DNA from 4 places in the Pseudoclavibacter sp. CFCC 14310 genome. Region 2 is predicted to be linked to each of the others. Evidence: riboswitches for the same ligand, from Rfam matches in the RefSeq annotation. Region 2 holds a riboswitch; each other region holds the start of a gene.
What was found. A riboswitch is a leader RNA that binds a small molecule or an ion and turns the genes downstream of it on or off. The one in region 2 is predicted to bind thiamine pyrophosphate.

Region 1: another riboswitch for thiamine pyrophosphate. It lies ahead of F8O06_RS04425 (ABC transporter ATP-binding protein); the one in region 2 lies ahead of F8O06_RS08015 (ABC transporter ATP-binding protein).
Region 3: another riboswitch for thiamine pyrophosphate. It lies ahead of F8O06_RS04335 (FAD-dependent oxidoreductase); the one in region 2 lies ahead of F8O06_RS08015 (ABC transporter ATP-binding protein).
Region 4: another riboswitch for thiamine pyrophosphate. It lies ahead of thiD (bifunctional hydroxymethylpyrimidine kinase/phosphomethylpyrimidine kinase); the one in region 2 lies ahead of F8O06_RS08015 (ABC transporter ATP-binding protein).

Annotation. Positions count from the first base shown of each region.
Region 1 is NZ_WBKC01000002.1:149,022-151,211, reverse strand. It holds gene F8O06_RS04430 (ABC transporter permease) at 1-193, opposite strand, end outside; gene F8O06_RS04425 (ABC transporter ATP-binding protein) at 190-984, opposite strand; TPP riboswitch at 977-1,073, opposite strand; gene F8O06_RS04420 (LutC/YkgG family protein) at 1,140-1,772, opposite strand; gene F8O06_RS04415 (LutB/LldF family L-lactate oxidation iron-sulfur protein) at 1,769-2,190, opposite strand, start outside.
Region 2 is NZ_WBKC01000003.1:130,130-132,319, reverse strand. It holds gene F8O06_RS08025 (LutB/LldF family L-lactate oxidation iron-sulfur protein) at 1-533, shown strand, start outside; gene F8O06_RS08020 (LutC/YkgG family protein) at 530-1,162, shown strand; TPP riboswitch at 1,229-1,325, shown strand; gene F8O06_RS08015 (ABC transporter ATP-binding protein) at 1,318-2,112, shown strand; gene F8O06_RS08010 (ABC transporter permease) at 2,109-2,190, shown strand, end outside.
Region 3 is NZ_WBKC01000002.1:130,753-132,942, reverse strand. It holds gene F8O06_RS04335 (FAD-dependent oxidoreductase) at 1-920, opposite strand, end outside; TPP riboswitch at 913-1,046, opposite strand; gene thiE (thiamine phosphate synthase) at 1,159-1,797, shown strand; gene F8O06_RS04325 (fructose bisphosphate aldolase) at 1,858-2,190, shown strand, end outside.
Region 4 is NZ_WBKC01000002.1:135,126-137,315, forward strand. It holds gene moeB (molybdopterin-synthase adenylyltransferase MoeB) at 1-382, shown strand, start outside; gene thiD (bifunctional hydroxymethylpyrimidine kinase/phosphomethylpyrimidine kinase) at 414-1,277, opposite strand; TPP riboswitch at 1,268-1,363, opposite strand; gene F8O06_RS04360 (DsbA family protein) at 1,399-2,112, opposite strand.

The DNA.
Region 1 (2,190 bases), on a different contig from region 2:
TCACGAGAGTGGCCGACCACAGCGTGCCCCAGTAGCGGCCGAGCGCCACGATGACGTCCTGCGGGGCCGGAACGAGGTATTTCGGCACTCCGAGCCACGTGGTGGCTCCCCACCACACGGCCAGCACGATCACGACCGCAGTGGCCGGCGGCAGCACCCGGTGCAGGCGGCTCTGTGCGTTGCGCGTGTTCATCGCCGCATCGCCCCCTCTGCGGACAGCGCGGTCAGCAGACCGGTGCGCGCAGCGGCCAGATCGACGTCTGCGAGCAGCTCGGTGCGCGAGCGAGGATCGCCGAACCAGCCGCGACTCTCAGCGGTCACACGCGCAGGCCGTCCGGCCAGCACCAGCACCCGATCAGCCAGCAGCAGGGCTTCGTCGACGTCGTGGGTGACCAGCACGAGCGTGGTCTGCCGATCGCGCAGCCGCTCGCGCAGCCAGGTCTGACCGTCGGCACGGGTGATCGCATCGAGGGCTCCCAGGGGCTCGTCGGCGAGCAGGACGGGTTTGTCGGCGGCGAGGGCGCGCAGCAGAGCAGCACGCTGTCGCATGCCGCCGCTCAGCTCATGCGGGCGGCGGTGCGCGACCGAGCCGAGCCCCCACTGCTCGACCAGTGGACGCACCTGCTCGCGTGCGGCTGACTTGGAGACGCCGCGGTTGCGCAGCGGCATCGCGACATTGTCGACCAGAGAGAGCCACGGCAGCAGGGAGTCGCCCTGAGGCATGAGTGCGCAGCTGCGCACTCGTTCGGCCGGATCGGAGTGATCGAGCACTCGGACCGTGCCTGCGTCTGGTGTGAGCAGCCCGGTGATCACCGACAGGGCGGTGGTCTTGCCGCAGCCGGAACGACCGATCACGGCGACGTGCTCGCCGGTCTGGATGCTCAGGCTCAGTTCTTCGAGCACCGGCGCCGCTGCGCCCTCAGGCGTGTAGACCACGTCGCTGACGACGACTGCGGTGTCGGATTCGACGCGCGTCGATTCCATCGTGTGACATCCCTCCGCTCGTGTGAACGAGATCAGGTTCAGCGGGTCTCATCTCAGCTCCAGCTCTCGGAGCACCCCGTGTCTTCGTCGAAAGCGTAGCAGACCCCGGTCGGCACACGGCCGACCGGGGTCTGCTACTGCTCAGTCTGGGCGAGTCATTCGGCCGAGACGATCACCACGATCAGGGTGCGCGGGCCGTGCACGCCTTCGACGCGCTGCAGCTCGATGTCCGAGGTCGCAGAGGGCCCGGCGATCATCGTGATCGGCCTTTCCGGCACCAGCCGCCGAATCGCCGCCGGCATGTCGACGACGATCTCTGCATCCTGCACCACGCACACGTGCACATCGGGCACCAGCGTCAGCGCGCGGCGACCCTGGGTGCCGCTGCCGTCCAGAAAGATCGTGCCGCTGATCGAGCAGGCCACGGCCGCTCCGGTGACGATGGCATCGAGGCTGTCGAGCGATGCGGCAGGGATCGAAGCGTCGTCGACCTGCACCTCGCCCGCGTAGTCACCCAGCCAGCTGCGATCCAGTGCCGGGGGGATGCCGACGCGGCTCGCCTGCACGGAGGCGAGGGCCGAGGCGACCTCTGCCCCGATGGTGCTCGGCGTGGCGCGCCGCACCTCGGCTTTGTAGTCTTCGAGCCGATCGATCAGCAGATCGATGCGTTCGGCGTCGGGCAGCTCGATCTCGGCGTCATAGTCGCGCACCACGGGCTCGACCACCGGCGGCGCGATCCGCAGCGCGTCTTTGATGCGATCCAGGATGTCTTCGCGTGCGGTGCTCACTTTGTGCTCCCCTGCGTGCTGCTTCGTTCTTCGGACTGCTCAGACGGCGCCGCGGGGCTCCCGAAGCCTGCGGGCATGGGCCTGCGCTCCCAATCGGCGTCGCGCTGGGCGTCCTGGTTGCCCGGGCGCTGCGTCAGATCGGCCTGCACTGCGCTGGAACGCGCCTGCTCGGCCGCCAGCTCACGTTTGGCATCCGTGGTCTTGAACCACTCGCGGGCCGAGTGCTTCGCCGGCGCCGGAAAGTCGCGGGCGTCCGTCCAGCCGCCCAAGAGCCCGGGCAGCTTGGTGATCTTCTTGTCAGGACCAGCCACGATGCGGCCGCCGATGCTGGCCGCCTTCTGCGCCGCATGCCAGCGTTTGCCGGAGCTCATGGCCGACGCCACGGTCTTGAGCATCGGCTTCTCGAGCCCGGAGCCGA
Region 2 (2,190 bases):
GCTCGCTGCCCTACGCGTCGAGCCTCTGCGGGGCCTGCTACGAGGTCTGCCCGGTCAAGATCGACATCCCGTCGATCCTCGTCGAACTGCGCGACCAGAAGGTCAACACCGTCGGCTCCGGGCTCGAGAAGCCGATGCTCAAGACCGTGGCGTCGGCCATGAGCTCCGGCAAACGCTGGCATGCGGCGCAGAAGGCGGCCAGCATCGGCGGCCGCATCGTGGCTGGTCCTGACAAGAAGATCACCAAGCTGCCCGGGCTCTTGGGCGGCTGGACGGACGCCCGCGACTTTCCGGCGCCGGCGAAGCACTCGGCCCGCGAGTGGTTCAAGACCACGGATGCCAAACGTGAGCTGGCGGCCGAGCAGGCGCGTTCCAGCGCAGTGCAGGCCGATCTGACGCAGCGCCCGGGCAACCAGGACGCCCAGCGCGACGCCGATTGGGAGCGCAGGCCCATGCCCGCAGGCTTCGGGAGCCCCGCGGCGCCGTCTGAGCAGTCCGAAGAACGAAGCAGCACGCAGGGGAGCACAAAGTGAGCACCGCACGCGAAGACATCCTGGATCGCATCAAAGACGCGCTGCGGATCGCGCCGCCGGTGGTCGAGCCCGTGGTGCGCGACTATGACGCCGAGATCGAGCTGCCCGACGCCGAACGCATCGATCTGCTGATCGATCGGCTCGAAGACTACAAAGCCGAGGTGCGGCGCGCCACGCCGAGCACCATCGGGGCAGAGGTCGCCTCGGCCCTCGCCTCCGTGCAGGCGAGCCGCGTCGGCATCCCCCCGGCACTGGATCGCAGCTGGCTGGGTGACTACGCGGGCGAGGTGCAGGTCGACGACGCTTCGATCCCTGCCGCATCGCTCGACAGCCTCGATGCCATCGTCACCGGAGCGGCCGTGGCCTGCTCGATCAGCGGCACGATCTTTCTGGACGGCAGCGGCACCCAGGGTCGCCGCGCGCTGACGCTGGTGCCCGATGTGCACGTGTGCGTGGTGCAGGATGCAGAGATCGTCGTCGACATGCCGGCGGCGATTCGGCGGCTGGTGCCGGAAAGGCCGATCACGATGATCGCCGGGCCCTCTGCGACCTCGGACATCGAGCTGCAGCGCGTCGAAGGCGTGCACGGCCCGCGCACCCTGATCGTGGTGATCGTCTCGGCCGAATGACTCGCCCAGACTGAGCAGTAGCAGACCCCGGTCGGCCGTGTGCCGACCGGGGTCTGCTACGCTTTCGACGAAGACACGGGGTGCTCCGAGAGCTGGAGCTGAGATGAGACCCGCTGAACCTGATCTCGTTCACACGAGCGGAGGGATGTCACACGATGGAATCGACGCGCGTCGAATCCGACACCGCAGTCGTCGTCAGCGACGTGGTCTACACGCCTGAGGGCGCAGCGGCGCCGGTGCTCGAAGAACTGAGCCTGAGCATCCAGACCGGCGAGCACGTCGCCGTGATCGGTCGTTCCGGCTGCGGCAAGACCACCGCCCTGTCGGTGATCACCGGGCTGCTCACACCAGACGCAGGCACGGTCCGAGTGCTCGATCACTCCGATCCGGCCGAACGAGTGCGCAGCTGCGCACTCATGCCTCAGGGCGACTCCCTGCTGCCGTGGCTCTCTCTGGTCGACAATGTCGCGATGCCGCTGCGCAACCGCGGCGTCTCCAAGTCAGCCGCACGCGAGCAGGTGCGTCCACTGGTCGAGCAGTGGGGGCTCGGCTCGGTCGCGCACCGCCGCCCGCATGAGCTGAGCGGCGGCATGCGACAGCGTGCTGCTCTGCTGCGCGCCCTCGCCGCCGACAAACCCGTCCTGCTCGCCGACGAGCCCCTGGGAGCCCTCGATGCGATCACCCGTGCCGACGGTCAGACCTGGCTGCGCGAGCGGCTGCGCGATCGGCAGACCACGCTCGTGCTGGTCACCCACGACGTCGACGAAGCCCTGCTGCTGGCTGATCGGGTGCTGGTGCTGGCCGGACGGCCTGCGCGTGTGACCGCTGAGAGTCGCGGCTGGTTCGGCGATCCTCGCTCGCGCACCGAGCTGCTCGCAGACGTCGATCTGGCCGCTGCGCGCACCGGTCTGCTGACCGCGCTGTCCGCAGAGGGGGCGATGCGGCGATGAACACGCGCAACGCACAGAGCCGCCTGCACCGGGTGCTGCCGCCGGCCACTGCGGTCGTGATCGTGCTGGCCGTGTGGT
Region 3 (2,190 bases), on a different contig from region 2:
ACGACCGTTCCGTCTTCGCGCGGCACGATGTAGACGCTGCGGCCGTGGACGAGGCCGCGGATCGTGTGGGTGGTGAGCGGGCGCAGCTGCTCCGGAGTGCGCAGACGCAGCACGTCGCCGTGCACCGGGCGGATCGGCCAGACCAGACCTCGCGGCAGGCCGCCGAGCCTCGGGCTCTCCAAACCGTTGGCCACCACGACTTCGTCTGCCTCGATGACCTGTTGCGCCGACACGCTCGGGGTCGGGCTCGCCGGCGGCACGTCGGCCACGACCTCGCTCGACGGCCACGCGGGCTGTTCGTCGAAGCGATGGGTGACTGGTCCTTCTCGACGTTCGCTCGGTTCGAGGCGAACGCCGATCACCCGCTCGTCTCGCCAGAGAAGCTCCACGGCGCGTTCCGGCACCACATGCACGTCGTCGCACACTTCGAGGGCCGATATATAGGCCCCGGCGAGGCGTCTCGGGGTGATCTGGTGGTCGTCGCGGGCCAGGAACGCCCCGCTGATGCCCGGGCCGAGCAGCGGCTCAAGCGCACGGGCCTCTCGTGAGGTGAGATCCTGCACGTCGAGCCCGAGTTCGAGCTGCTGGGCGCGCAGGCTTCGCAGCAGCTCGCGATCGGCGGCGTCGGCGGTGGCGACGATGGTCGGCGTCGACCGGTAGCCGGTGCCGACCACCGTCGCCTGGTCCAGCTCGGCGACGATCTGCGGGTAGAGACGCGCGGCCGGCACGGAGAGCGCGAGCAGACTCTCTTCTTCGAAGGCGTACTCGCTCACGGCGGCGAGCATCCCGGCCGCCGCATGACTCGCGCCCGAAGCGGGCGCCGGATCGACGATCGTCACCGCGTGACCGCGCTGATGCAGTCGCCACGCGGTCGCCAGGCCGACGACGCCGGCACCGATGACGATGACATGCTTGTTCATTCTGCTCGCTTCCTACGCCGGTATGATCCGGATCAGGTCGACGGTCTGCACACGATCACCGGCCTGTTTCGGCCTGGTGAATCGCGCGCACTCTCAGCCGAGTTCTCGGCTCCCGTGCTCATGTGGGGCAATTGTACCGCCCGGTTCGTACACTGGACGCATGATCGTCAAGTCTCAGCACGCTGACCGCTCCACCGACCCGCACGCCACACCTCGCACCCGAGAATGGCGACTGAGCATGCTGCAGCAGGCGCAGCTGTATCTGTGCACCGACGCCAGACTGGGCACCGGAGACTTCGACGAGTTCGTGGACGCCGCCTACCGCGGAGGCGTCGACATCATTCAGCTGCGCGACAAGCATCTCGACGCTGGTGATGAGCTGGAGTACTTCGAGCTGCTCGCGGCTGCGGCGCGCCGACATGGGCGACTCTTCGCCGCCAACGACCGAGCCGACGTCGCCACGCTGACCGGCGCCGACATCCTGCACGTCGGGCAGCGCGACCTCAGCGTCGCCGACGCTCGTTCGCTGCTGCCGGAGGGCACGCTCGTCGGCCTGTCGACGCATTCCCGAGTGCAGGCCGAGCAGGCGCGTCTGGGCGATCCTGACTATTACTGCATCGGGCCGGTCTGGCGCACTCCCACGAAACCGGGTCGGGCCCCGGTCACCCTCGACGCCGTACGACAGGTGCATACGCAGAGCCGTGGCGATGCCAAGCCGTGGTTCGCCATCGGCGGCGTCAACGCCGAGACCCTGGAGCAGGTGCTCGACGCCGGGGCGAACCGCATCGTGGTCGTACGTGCGATCACCCAGGCCGACGACCCCGAGGCCGCCGCTCGCGAGCTGCGCTCAGCGCTGCCCGAGCTCGCCACAGCGTGAGATAATGTTCGTCGTGTCGCACGACGGCACCCTGCTGACCAAACAAAGAAAGCGGTGACCATGTCATCAGTGTTCGATGCACAGTACGAGCGGTTCTCGACCGGTGCCGGCTTCCTGGCCGCGCTCGATCAGTCCGGAGGCAGCACGCCCAAGGCGCTGCGTCTCTACGGAGTGGACGAATCGCAGTACCGCAATGAGACCGAGATGTTCGACCTCATTCACGAGCTGCGCACTCGCATCATCACCAGCCCTGCTTTCACCAGCGAGCGTGTGCTCGGCGCGATTCTCTTCGAGCAGACGGTCGACCGTGAGATCAACGAGGCCCCGAGCGCGAAGTATCTCTGGAACGAGCTGGGCATCGTGCCGTTCCTGAAGATCGACAAAGGGCTCGCC
Region 4 (2,190 bases), on a different contig from region 2:
CGACTACGTCGAGCTCTGCGGCACGCCGGGCACGGCACAGGGAACCAGTGTGACGGCTCTCGATCTGCAGTCGCTGCTGCAGCGACGAGCCGCCGGCGAGATCGACTTCGATCTCATCGATGTGCGAGAACCGGACGAGTTCGACCTCGTGCACATTCCGGGCGCGCGGCTGCTGCCGTTGGCCCGGCTGCAGCACGAGATCCGTGCCCGGGCCTTCGACGTCCCGGCCGGACGCGAGGTCATTCTGGTCTGTAAGACGGGTGCGCGCTCGACGCAGGCGCTCGAAATGCTGCGTGACTCCGGACGCACCAACGTGCGACAGGTGGTGGGCGGCACGATGGGCTGGGTGCAGACGGTCGATCCCTCGCTGCCGCGCTACTGAACCATCGCTGCGACTGGCTCGGCGTCGAGCCTCAGCGCAGGTCGACGAAGTGATCGACCGGGCCGTGACCCTGCCCGACGTGCAGAGCGTCGGCGCTGCGCAGCGCCCGGGTGAGCCAGGCCTTGACGGTGATCAGCGCGGTGGGCCAGTCGTCGCCTGCGGCGAGGCGAGTCGCCATGGCCGAAGAGAGCGTGCATCCGGTTCCGTGCGTGCAGTCGGTGTCGACGCGCGGAGCGTCGGCTTCGAAGAGCCCGTCGGGCACGGGCGACCCCTCAGGGTCAGACCGGGCGTCGACAAGCGCGTCGTGCACGCGATCGCCGACCAAATGCCCGCCTTTGACGAGCACTACGGTATCGCAGCGTGCGCTGACGAGTCGGGCCTGAGCCACGGCATCCGCCCACGTCTGTGCCTCAGACGCGTCGGCGAGCACCGCGAGCTCTGGAACGTTGGGGGTGATCAGATCGGCACTGCGGCAGAGATCTCGCACGGCCGCCTCGGCCTCTTCGGCGAGCAGGCGGTCGCCGCTGGTGGCCACCATCACCGGGTCGAGCACCACGATCGGCGGCCGCACCTCGTCAAGCCAGGCCTTCACCGTCGTGACGGTGTCGGCGTCGGCGAGCATGCCGATCTTCACGCCGTCGATCTCCACGTCGTCAGACACCGCCTCCAGCTGCTCGCGCAGAAAAGAGACCGGCGGCAGGTGCACCGAGCGCACGCCCCGGGTGTTCTGCGCCACGAGCGCGGTGACGACCGCCATGGCGTAGCCGCCCATCGCCGAGATCGATTTCAGATCGGCCTGCACCCCGGCTCCGCCGGTGGGGTCGGTGCCTGCGATGCTGAGGATGCGCGGCACGCGGATGCTCTTCGGGCGTGATGCGGCATGGTTGACGGTCATTTGGACGATCCCTTCGCTCGTGCTGACGAGAGCAGGTTCGACGGGTCTCTTCTCAGCCCTCGTTCGGGGCACCCCGTGTCACACGCCCAGAGTATACGCCTGCGACCCCGGAGGGTCAGTCTCAGCGAGCGTCGGCGCCGACCCGCGTCTGCACCTCGTGCAGCACCTCGAGCAGGGCCTCGACCGGCTGCGCACCGGAGGCGCCGAAGCGATCGTTGAACAGGAAGAACGGCACTGATGAGATGCCGAGCTCGGCGGCGCGTCGTTCGTCGGCCTGCACCTCGCCCGTATGCGAATGCGTGGTCAGCTCGCGACTGATCGATGCGACATCGAGGCCCTGCTCACCGGCGATCTCCTCGAGCGTCTCGAGACGACCGATGTGGCGACCCTCGCTGAAGTGGGCGTGAAACAGTGCCAGTGCGACTTCGCGTTCCCGGTGGTCGAGACGGGCCGCGTGCAGCAGCTCGTGGGCGAGACCGGTGTTCGACTGCTGCAGCACGTCGAAGTGGAAGTCGAGCCCGGCGTCGGCGGCGGCCACGGTCACTCGGTCGAGCTCGGTTTGGGCCTGAGACACCGTGATGCCCTTGATGTCGGCGAGGTGCTGCGCCGCGCTGCGGGCGTCTGCGTCATCTGCATCGGGGTTGAGTTCATAGCTGCGCAGACCGAGCAGCACACGGTTCTCAGGCCGCTCTTCGCTGAAGCGCTGCACCGCTGCGAGCAGATTGCTCAGCCCGATGTAGCTCCATGGGCAGGCGAGGTCGATCCAGGTCTCGACGCGGAGCGCAGGCGCTCCGTCTGACGACGACTGCTGAGCGGGCGCGGGGGAGTCTGGCATGTTCGGTCTCTCATCCATCTGAAAAGGGTGACTCCATGCTAGCGAGAGCTGCGTGCGCGCTCACGACGACCGGCCGGG